2 linked regions of the Flectobacillus major DSM 103 genome follow. The protein of the gene in region 2 interacts with the protein of the main gene of each other region in a pairwise test. Links are inferred from orthologs where the notes say so. Each region holds a gene or a part of one and is shown on either strand. Other genes may lie near its edges.

Region 1 (5,798 bases), 200 kb from region 2 along the record:
TTGGTAAAGCTGATACGAATATTGTGCGGTGTTAATTCCTGCGGCTACCGAACTTTTGGGAATTGTTTTGATAAAAGCCCGAATTTCGGTCAAGAAAGTTTCTCCATATTGGGTGTATTTTTGTTCTCCGACCCCCGAAACATTGAGCATTTCAGTTTGATTTAGTGGTTTTTTCTGAGCCATATCCGAAAGGGTTGCATCTGAAAATACCACAAAAGGAGGAATATCTCTTTCATCGGCAATACGTTTTCGTAAAGCTCGAAGACGTTCAAATAGTTCGTCCCGAATAATTTCTTTTTTGGTTTTATCTTTCGTAATACTCGCTTCTCGTTCGGCCTGTTTTTCTTCAAAGGGTCTAAACCTAACTAACTGTACTTGTCGGCCTTCTTTCAGAACAGCCCAAGAAGCATTATTTAGTTTGAAAACGTGTTGCTCGTCATAAGCAATATCCATAATACCCGAGTTGAGCATTTGTTGAAGATAATCGGCCCATTCCTCAAATTTCAGGTCTTTTCCTGCTCCAAAGGTTTTGATTTCGTGGTATTTGTGTTCGATAATTCTGCGGTTATTTGAGCCTCTCAAAATATCAATTAGCATACCCATAGCTACATTCTCGTTGGTTCGGGCTATTGCAGAAAGGGCTTTTTGTGCCAAAACGGTAGCATCAAAACGAATAGGAGGGTTTTTACAAACGTCACAATTTCCACAATCGTGGGTTACTTCTTCATTAAAATAACTCAGAAGAATACGACGACGGCATATTTCTGCTTCGGCGTATTGCTTGAGTCTTTCTAATTTTGCCCCTTGCACCTCTTTCATTTCTAAGGGTAATTCAGACTGGGCAATCATGTCTTTTCTTACCAAAAGGTCATTATAAGAATAAAAAAGCAACGTATCTGAACGAACGCCATCACGACCAGCCCTACCAATTTCTTGATAGAAGCTTTCGATATTGGATGGCAACGAATAATGGATTACCCACCTCACATTGGATTTGTCGATACCCATACCGAAGGCTATTGTAGCACATATCACCTGAATATTGTCTCGTAAAAACTGGTCTTGTACTTGAGCTCTTTCGTCGGTACTCATACCTGCATGATAATGCCTTGACGATATACCTACTTTCAATAAGGCATCAGAGACTTGTTCGGTATTTTTTCGGCTTAGGCAATAGATTATACCAGCTTTTCGAGGACGTTCAGCAATGAATTTCTGTATAGTTTTCAGCCTATTTCTGCCTGGCTGAACAGCCAAAGAGAGGTTGGGCCTATCGAAAGAACTTATAAAAATACGGGCATCAGGAATACCCAACTGCATCAGAATGTCTTTTCTAGTAACACGGTCGGCGGTAGCTGTTAGTGCTATAACAGGTACTCTTGGAAAAGCAGTTTTCAAGACATGAAGTTGTGTGTACTCAGGCCGAAAGTCATGCCCCCACACCGATACACAGTGCGACTCATCTACGGCTATCATACTAATATTGAGCGACTTAATCCATTCTAAATAGCCATTAGCAAATAATTTTTCGGGCGAAATATACAGGAGCTTCAGCTCGCCCGAACGGCATTGTCGTTCGATAGCCGATTTTTCAGAACTACCAAGTGACGAGTTGATATATGCGGCAGGTACACCATTGGCTTGTAAAGCCTGTACTTGGTCGTGCATGAGGGCAATTAAAGGCGAAATCACAATGGTGAGTCCCTGCATCATCAATGCCGGAATCTGGAAACATAGCGATTTGCCCCCACCTGTGGGCATTAGCACCATGCAATCTTGCCCATACAGCACCCAATCTATAATATCGGCCTGTAAAGGTCTAAATTTATCATATCCAAAATACTGTTTAAGTACCTGTTCTTTTGTTAGTGGCATTGTTTGCAGCAAACGTTAGAAGGTGAATGATTACCAAAAAGTAGCTCCGAAAGTGCAGAATAGCGTCTTTTCTTTGGTAAAATTACAGATTTTTCAAATGCTTTTTTAGATACACTTGATTTTAGCACTTTTGACAAAGTAAATTATAAGCGTATTAGAAAATGAAAAAGTGGTAAAATTCGACTCTAAGAAGCGAATTTTACCACCTGTAATAAGAAGGTTGAATTACGAACGGTTTGCCGTTGCAATGCCATATTTTAATAGCTTCATCATATAACTGTTGAAGTTAAAACCCAAACTGATTTTGGCAGATAAACAAAATGGAAATACATTAAACAAGGGTATGTATTTTCACTACAACGGTATTTATCCGTACAAAGGTTGGTCAAACAGCTCAACTTCTGGTACTTGGCTAATATCCAACAATTGGACTTTGTATCTCAAGTAAGCAGGTGTTTCTAAATCTGCCTCAGCTGGCGTTTTTTGGCAAAAAGCATCTATCATTTTGCGAATACGCAGCGAATCGTCCTCATGTTTGAAATTGAATTGCATAATAGGTTTTGCTTCAGGTTTATCCTCTACAACAAGTTCTTCTTCCTCCTCTTCTTCTTCGTACACAACTACAGGTTGTTTTGATACAACATGTGTTGGAGTTATTACTTTTTCACCTTCCTTTTTTTCAGTTTTTGCTTTTACCACCGTTTTCTTTTCCTCTTCTTTGATATTATTCAAATTAATCGGGAGTGGTGCATCTTCGGGTAGGTCAAATCCTGCTGCAATAACCGTCACTCGCATTTCTTCGCCCAAATCATCGTCGATAATAAAGCCCAATTTAAAACCAGCAGGGGCATCACCAATTTCTTTCATGATATAATCAGTGATAATTTGTTGCTCTTTTACCCCCATTACTTTGGCTTTACTTGTAGCCACAGTAACAAGAATACGTTTGGCACCTTTAATATCTTTGTTGTTGAGCAAAGGCGAATCCAAGGCACTTTTAATTACTTCTGCCGCTCTATTTTGTCCTTTAGATGAAGCAGTACTCATGACAGCTTGTCCTGCATTGCTGAGTACTTTTTTCACATCTTTAAAGTCTGCATTGATTTTACCAGACTTTGTGATTACTTCTGCAACCGATTTTGCGGCATTGGCCAATACATCGTCGGCATGTTCAAAAGCTTCGAGTATATTCAAATCTTCATAGATTTCTAGCAATTTATCGTTCAAGACTACCAACACTGTGTCGCAAGTACGCTGTAGCTCCTCGATACCCCGCATAGCGGCATCAATTTTTTCTGTTCCTTCCCAAGAATAAGGGGCTGTAACAATGGCAACCGTTAAAATATCTAAACTCTTTGCAATTTTTGCTATTACAGGAGCAGCCCCCGTTCCAGTACCCCCTCCCATACCTGCTGTAATAAATACCATTTTGGTATTTCCTTCTAGCAAGGCCGTAATTTGGGCAGCACTTTCTTCGGCAGCTAATTTACCCTGTTCTGGCTCTGTTCCCGCACCCAAACCTTCTGTCAATATTGCTCCTAATTGTAATTTGGTAGGAACAGAATTGTCGTTCAAGGCTTGTAAGTCGGTGTTACAAACGATAAAATCAACATCCTGAATTTTCATGTCATACATATGGCGAACGGCATTACTACCGCCACCGCCTACACCTATGACTTTGATAATGTTTGAAGGCTTATCATCCTTGAGTTCGATATTATGATCAAAAAATGCCATACTTTTATAAAGGTTAAGGATTATACTGTTTTAAGTAAGGAGTTATGCTAATTGTAGGACTTTATGGGATTCTACTTCATTAATTTTCAAATTTACGAATAAAATTAAGTTCTTCGTAACCTTATCAGTGGCATTGTTTGAGATAAATTTAATAAAAAAAATCTATTATTCAACTGTTCCCCATTTCCACTCACGTCCTAGCTCTAATTCTTTTCTCAAGTTTTGCTTAATAAAAAAGTCACGAGTTGCATAATAGTCTAGTTTTTTTGCAGGAATTGCCTCGGTATTGGCTATGGCATACAGCATCATAGCGGTATAACGCACAGTATTTAGCATTTCATCTTTCTTGATTAAATCAAAGCTATCACAGTTGGCATGATAACACCCTACGGCATCAGGAGCAATACTACCAATAGGCGAAGCCGTCGGAATACCTTCTAGCATAAAGCTTTGGTGGTCGGAGTGTAGGCCCGCTTGATTAATAACTGTGTTTTTGTAAGCTGGGTCTACCTTTTGAATCACCGCTCCTATTTTAGTAAACAAGTCTACCATTTCTCCACGACCAGATGTGTTGAAGCCATTGGCATTGTTAGCCATATCAAGGTTAAACATGAAGGCGATTTTATCGAGGGTATTGCTTTTGTTGGCTTTCTCAATCATAGCCTTTGAGCCTAACAGGCCTTCTTCTTCGCCCATAAACATCACAAATTCAATAGTACGTTTAGGTTTGATACCTAGGGCCTGAAATGCACGAGCTACATCTAGGATAGAAAATGAGCCAATACCGTTATCCAATGCTCCCTGAGCTAAATCCCACGAATCTAAATGGCCACCAATTACAATTTTTTCATCCTTAAAACGCTTGCTATCGCCTTTGATAGTAGCAATAACATTACGAGCTTTAATCATGCGACTAAAGTTTTTCATATCGATCATAGCTACAAGGTTGGGTTCTTGACTTAGCCATGCTCTTATTTCCATTCCACTCTCTAACGAGACACATACCGCAGGAATTTCTATTAACCCTCCTGTTACCGAAGCTGTACCTGTCAACAAAACATTTCCTTTTACGGTATTCACAAAAATAACGCCCGCTGCCCCATACTGAGTAGCCAATGCGGTTTTTTCAGAACGGTGCAAGTTACGGGGCCCTTTGATTGGAGCAAGTAAGCCAATATTCACCAAGGCTATTTTGCCTGGAAGCTTATCTTTTACGGCCTGAAAGTCGACCTCTAGGCCATTGCCAACATCCACAATTTCGGAAGTTACTTTTGCTTCGACAGGAGTCATGGCTAAAGAAACTACTTCTACATCACGAAAATTGTCGCTTTTGCGAGGAGCAATAGACAAACTTACGGTGTCTCTTGACCAAGCCTCTACCTGAAAAGGTTGATACTTTACATCTTTAAATCCGTAAGATTTAAGCAGGTTATGTACATACTCTTCTGCTTTTTTACCATTGGAACTACCCGTTAGGCGGTGTCCAATTGTTTTACAAGCATACCCAAGCGTTTCGTATGCTTTTCCATTGGTTATTACCTCTTTATTAATCTGACGAAAAATCTCCTCTAGCTCATCAGCATCATCTTTGATAGGGTTATAAGCAGTGGCGGTAATTAATAATACTATGGCAATCAATCCGTATAGGCTTTTTCTCATGTTCTGGTTTTTCACAATAAATGTTAAGGTTGGATACTCAATATAATTTGCTACTTGATTAAATTTTTAGAGAGAATTATATCCCTAGGTTTATTTCAAATTGGTAAGTCGCTGTATTTCTACGGAAATTTACAAAAAAAGTCATTTGAAGTCTGCTTTATTTATGAGAATTTAGTAAACGTTGCTTTTCACTAAAAACAGACAAAGAGCTTCAAAATAGGTTGAAGCTCTTTGTCTGTTTACACAATAGTCAAAAAAACTACTTTGTTCCACCATATTGTTTTGGATATACCTCCTTTTGGTATTTCTCCCATTCTCCTTTTTTATAATGGTCATCACCAAAATAGGTAATAATTTGATGAAACTGTTTGGCTTCTTGATACCCCGGCACTGGCTGAATCATATTGAATTTTTCGTCCAGATACACCATCGTTGGAAAACTCATTTTGCCTTGTAGCAATGCTACACCTGCTTGATTATAGCCATTTTGCCAAATATACTTTTGTGTTCCTATTACGATATCGTCT
Region 2 (5,746 bases):
GTTCGTCGGGGTCTACAAAAATAGAGGTTCTGATACCCGCTTCTTTGAACAACGCTACCAAATCTTGCAAACGGCTTTGGTGGGTAATAGTATCCCAGCCAGCATTAGAGGTAATAGCCCCAAGAGCATCCGGTACAAGCGTGACTTGGGTAGGCTTATTGGCCAAAACGAGTTCGATAAACTTGGCTTCGGTAGGGTTACCCTCAATATTAAATTCAGTAGTAACTACTGTTTTTAAATCATAAACATCTTGGTAGCGAATATGACGCTCGTCGGGACGAGGATGCACCGTAATTCCTTCAGCTCCAAAACGCTCGCAGTCCAAGGCTACTTGTACTACATTGGGGTTATTGCCACCTCTTGAGTTACGAAGTGTGGCAATTTTGTTTATATTAACACTGAGTTTTGTCATCTTTTTGAATAATCCGCTCTTTTGAGGGGCTTAAACCCTCATCAGAATAACAGAATGATTGAATAGTTTCGTAATTTTGTCAAATCTTTTTATAATTTTCCGTGAAGTTAAAGTAATCATATTTGTAAGGAAATGTTTTTTTAAGGAAAATTGTTGAAAAGATTTAACCATTTATACAATCTTCATTTATTCAAAGAAAAAATGTCACTTAAAACAAATATTGAAAGTGGTATCAAAGATGCCATGCGTGCCAAAGACCAAGACCGTTTGAGAGCACTCCGTGCGATAAAATCACTTATTTTACTAGAAGAAACATCTGGTAGTAATAGTGGTGAAGTATCGGCCGATGCTGAAATGAAAATATTAATGAAAGCGGCCAAACAACGTAAAGATTCAATGGAAGTATTCTTGGCTCAAGGTCGTAGCGACTTGGCTGAAAAAGAACAAGCTGAATTAACCGTAATCGAAGAGTTTTTGCCAAAACAATTGACCGAAGATGAGCTAAAGGCAAAATTGGCTGAAATTATCGCAAGAGTAGGTGCTTCTGCACCCTCTGACTTGGGCAAAGTAATGGGAGTAGCGTCTAAAGAACTAGCAGGCTTGGCCGAAGGAAAGGCTATCTCTGCTACAGTAAAGGCTCTTCTTGGCTAATATTTTTGAAGAGAATAAGGGCTAAACCCTTATTCTCTTTTTTATACAAATGAAACTAATTGATATTCTTATTCTTCTTCCTATTCTCTGGGGTGGCTTTATTGGCTATCAGCGGGGTATCATCATTGAAGCTATCTCTATTGCAGCCTTTATTATCTCTGTTATTATTGGTTTTAAAACACTCGGACTAGCCACTACATGGGTTTCGCCCTATGTCGACAGCCGAATAACTGGGCGGATTTTGCCATATATAGGCTTTGGTGCAGTGTTTTTCCCGATTGTTTATATGATTAATAAGTTGGGATGGTTGTTAAGAAAATCAATTAGGTATACTGTTTTAGGGAGTTTTGATTCGTTGGCTGGGGCGTTGGTGGGTGGCCTCACGTGGTCGTTTGGTATAAGTGTAATACTATGGCTGGCAACAGCCATTGGTATCAAAATACCACCTAAAGGAGAAAAAGAAGCATATTATTTGTTGCCCTTAGTAAAACCCTTTGCCCCCAAGGTGGTTGATAAAGCCATAGAGATTGTACCTCGGCAATTGAGTAAAATGACTCAGGGTAATAAGTAAAAATAAAGAACTTATTTGTTGATTTTCAATAGTTTATATTTTTGAATAAATTTGCAAATAAGTAATAAGATTTTAACCCTTGGTAAAGGTTCTATTACTGAAAAGAACCTATGGCTTAAAGTAGGTTCGTAAAAAATGAAAAATTGAAATACAATGGAAATTGCAGTAGCAAATAAAAAAGATATTCGTAAACTCACATTGAACCAAATCAAAGAGTTTTTGGTAGAAAATGGAGAACAAGGCTTTAGAGCCAAACAAGTGTATGAGTGGCTTTGGAAAAAATCGGCACAGGATTTTGACGAAATGACGAATCTTTCTAAAAAAACAAGAGAGTTTTTGGCCGAAAATTTTGAAATCAGAGCCGTAAAAGTAGCTGAAAAGCAAGTGAGTTCTGACAAAACTATCAAATCGTCGTTTGCCTTATTTGACCAAAATTTGGTTGAAGGTGTATTGATTCCTGCCGACGACCGAATGACGGCCTGTGTGTCTTCTCAAGTGGGCTGTTCGTTGACTTGTAAATTTTGTGCAACAGGTTATATGGACAGAAAACGCAACCTCGACCCCGCCGAAATTTATGACCAAGTGGTCAGAATACGTGACCAAGCCGAATCGCATTATCAAACCCCACTTACCAATATTGTATATATGGGTATGGGCGAGCCATTATTGAATTATGCCAGTGTATTGCAGTCGGTCGAAATGATTACTTCGCCCGAAGGCTTGGGTATGTCGCCCAAGCGTATTACTGTTTCGACAGCGGGTATTGCCAAAATGATTAAAAAATTGGGCGATGATGAAGTGAAGTTCAATTTGGCTTTGTCGTTGCATGCCGCCAACGATACCAAGCGTAACCAAATTATGCCTATCAATGAAAGCAACACCTTGGAAGCATTGAAAGAAGCGTTGCAGTATTTTTACAAAAAAACAGGAAATAGAATTACTTTAGAATATATTGTTTTTTATAAATTCAACGACAGTTTGGAAGATGCCAAAGAATTATGGCAATTTGCAAAACAATTTCCTTGTAAAGTGAATATTATAGAATACAATCCAATTGCCGAAGCCAATTACACCAATACCGACCCACAAACTTTAGAGAAATTTGCTAAATTTTTAGAAGACAAAGGGATGGTAGTAAATGTTCGTCGTTCAAGAGGAAAAGATATTGATGCAGCCTGTGGCCAATTGGCAGGTAAGAAAAAAGCCGAGGCGGCATCGTCTGAAACAGAATTTATAACCAAATCCTAAAATTTATCAGCAGAGAAGTTCTCATGGAAAAAGTGAGTTTTAACAACAAAAACAGTGTGTTTTTTAATGCACTAAGAAAAAGAGTTAACGAGTATTTTCAAGCAAATGATATTCGTCCAACAGGTAACTACAAATTGTACCTCAAAACGGCTATACTATTAGCGGCAGCCTTTCTTTTGTATGTCGTATTAGTGTTTTTTACACCTGTAGGCTGGCTTTCGATAGGGCTTTCGGCTCTTTTAGGATTTAATTTGGCTGCTATTGGCTTCAATGTAATGCACGATGGGGCTCATGGTAGTTTTTCGCAGAAAAAATGGGTTAACGAATTGATGGGCTATTCGCTCAATATTATGGGGGGAAGTGTGTATTTGTGGAAATTCAAGCATAATTTTAATCATCACTCTTTTACTAATATTGATGGAATGGACGATGATATTGATATTAAGCCTTGGATGCGTGTTAGCGAAACTCAGGAAAAACATTGGTTTCACCGTTTTCAGCATATTTATTGGATTTTCCTTTATGGCTGGACATACTTATTATGGATTTTTTGGCAGGATTTCCAAAAATATTTTACAGGTAAGGTAGGCGATACCAAATTCCGTAAAATGGATTTGAAAGAACATGCTATTTTTTGGGCAACAAAACTGGGCTATGTTGGGGTATTTATTGTATTGCCAATCTACCAAGTAGGTTTACTTGATGCTTTGATTGGGTATTTTATTATTGCTTTTGTGTGTGGCTTTGTGAGTGCGGTAGTATTTCAATTGGCTCATGTGGTAGAGCAAGCTCAGTTTCCTATGCCCGACGAGCAAACGGCTAAAATTGATACTGAATGGGCTATTCATCAAATCAGAACAACAGCCAATTTTGCAACCAAATCTAAGATTGTTTCGTGGTTTACTGGGGGGCTTAATTTTCAGGTAGAACACCATTTGTTCCCTAAAATTAGTCACGTACATTATCCAAAAATCAACGAATTAGTACGTGAAACTTGTCAACAATTTGGTATTACGTATTTAGAATATCCAACCGTTTTGAGTGCATTGCGTTCGCATATTGTGCATCTAAAACATATTGGTACTGTATAGTAATAGTACGTTGAGTATGTGATTAAGTAAGAGTACAGATGAGTGCAAAGTTTTGATTTTTAAAATTGATTATCAAAACAATATGCCCCAAGATTTGTACTCTTACTTCGTTTATAAGCTCATTTTTTAGGGCTTCATTTTTAGTACTCTGTCGGGGTAGTCGGTAATTAGGCCATCTGTCCCTAGGGCTTTCATCTTTTCCATATCTGCTATTTCATTCACTGTCCAAGGCATTACCTTTACACCTTTTTCATGACAAAACTGTACTCTTTCGGGTGTTAATACCGAAAAATGAGGACTGTAATATACAGGCAAAAAACCTAACGCTTTGAAGGTGTCTTCAGGCGATAAATTGCCAGTTAGTGCCGAAATAGTTATTTTTTTGTACTTTCCTGCCTCTGTTTGCTTTTGCCAGTATTTCAATATATTAAAGTCAAAACTCTGTAAAATTACCCTGTCGGGAGGTAATAGCTTGATAATATCTTTATAAACCAAATCTGCAAATTCTTCTACAGTTTTGGGCTGATAAATACCATATTCCTGCACACCTGATTTAATTTCAACATTGTATTTTACCGCTGGAAGGCCTTTCTCTTGTAGATAAGCTTCACACGCTTTTATCATATCTTTTAAAAGAGGTTTGTGTGTAGCTATTTTTTGTTGTTCTGGAAATAAAGCATTTCCTCTAATCCCCGAATCATACCGTTTAATTGCTTTGTATTTCATTTGGTACAGATTGAGGCTTTTTTCCTCTTCTTTTGTAACAGGCGTACCGTCGGGTTTGGTTACATAAAGCGACAACATATAAGGCTCGTGCGAAACCACCACTTTGTTGTCTTTGGTAATACAAACATCTAATTCAAGCGTATTTACACCTAAATCGATGGCTTTTTTGAAGGCCTCTATGGTATTTTCGGGCATTAGGCCACGTGCTCCACGGTGTCCTTCTATTTCAAAAAGCTGGGCATAACCTGTAACGAGATTCATTCCCCAGAAAATGAGGGAGAGGAGGGCTGTTTTTTTCATAAGACTGTTTGTCAATGTAAATGGGTTGAAATGTTGATACGAGATACTATTTTACAAAAAAAGTATGGCTTTTGGGTAGTTTGTCTACAAAAGTAGAACGCAAATGAGCAGACAAAATAGATATTACTTTATGATATTGTTAAGAATCTATAAGCCTAGCGAAGTGAAATGTTTGTATAAATAAGCTCGGGCATTTTGTTGTAACAAAATCTAATCATCTGTTTTTCATTCAAAAAGCGATATTATTCTGGAAATACTGAGCGGTTATCTATAGAAAAATTTTGAAGTAAAGGTATAGAGGCAAACGTACAATGGCCAAAGAAAGGCTTTTTATGGATTTATTGGATATTGATGAAACCATTACGGCTACTTTTGCTCTTAATAAAATAAGGGGATGTCTTGTTGAAAAGAGTAAATCCTGCTGAAACAATTTGAAACAAAATCATGAAACATTACTTCTCGAAATTTAAAGCCCAAGAGCGAAGCCCCGCTCGACCGAAATGGACACATGCCTTTAGCTCGGCATTAGGTGGATTAATAGGTATTTCGGCTATTGCACTGTTGACCGAAATGACCAAAACACCTTTATTAATGGCTCCATTTGGGGCTACCTGTGTGCTTGCCTTTGGCGTTTCCGATAGTCCATTGGCTCAGCCACGCAACATTATTGGAGGACACGTCATTTCGGCAACCATTGGACTTATCTGTTTGAATCTTTTTGGTGATAGCTGGTACTCGATGGCTATT

Evidence for each region. The genes of interacting proteins can lie anywhere in the genome.
Region 1: the proteins of rlmN (region 2) and ftsZ interact in binary tests that used the Escherichia coli proteins (3 or more experiments, as listed by UniProt). The link is inferred for Flectobacillus major DSM 103 from one-to-one orthologs.

The regions. Positions count from the first base shown.
Region 1 is NZ_KE386491.1:4,231,571-4,237,368, reverse strand. Bases 1,428-4,390 are described here. They hold ftsZ (cell division protein FtsZ), read right to left. Parts: upstream 3,613-4,390; coding sequence 2,242-3,612; downstream 1,428-2,241. Other genes in these bases: FLEMA_RS72690 (M20/M25/M40 family metallo-hydrolase), read right to left, coding at 3,778-4,390; recQ (DNA helicase RecQ), read right to left, coding at 1,428-1,875. Outside these bases: more of recQ, read right to left, coding at 1-1,427; more of FLEMA_RS72690, read right to left, coding at 4,391-5,271; FLEMA_RS72685 (thioredoxin family protein), read right to left, coding at 5,531-5,798. UniProt on the Escherichia coli protein: Essential cell division protein that forms a contractile ring structure (Z ring) at the future cell division site. The regulation of the ring assembly controls the timing and the location of cell division.
Region 2 is NZ_KE386491.1:4,027,349-4,033,094, forward strand. What follows is about bases 924-3,834. They hold rlmN (dual-specificity RNA methyltransferase RlmN), read left to right. Parts: upstream 924-1,787; coding sequence 1,788-2,882; downstream 2,883-3,834. Other genes in these bases: FLEMA_RS72140 (GatB/YqeY domain-containing protein), read left to right, coding at 924-1,063; FLEMA_RS72145 (CvpA family protein), read left to right, coding at 1,113-1,634; FLEMA_RS72155 (fatty acid desaturase family protein), read left to right, coding at 2,906-3,834. In the rest of the region: FLEMA_RS0141250 (pyridoxine 5'-phosphate synthase), read right to left, coding at 1-412; more of FLEMA_RS72140, read left to right, coding at 614-923; more of FLEMA_RS72155, read left to right, coding at 3,835-3,973; FLEMA_RS0141350 (glycerophosphodiester phosphodiesterase family protein), read right to left, coding at 4,100-4,999; FLEMA_RS72160 (HPP family protein), read left to right, coding at 5,444-5,746.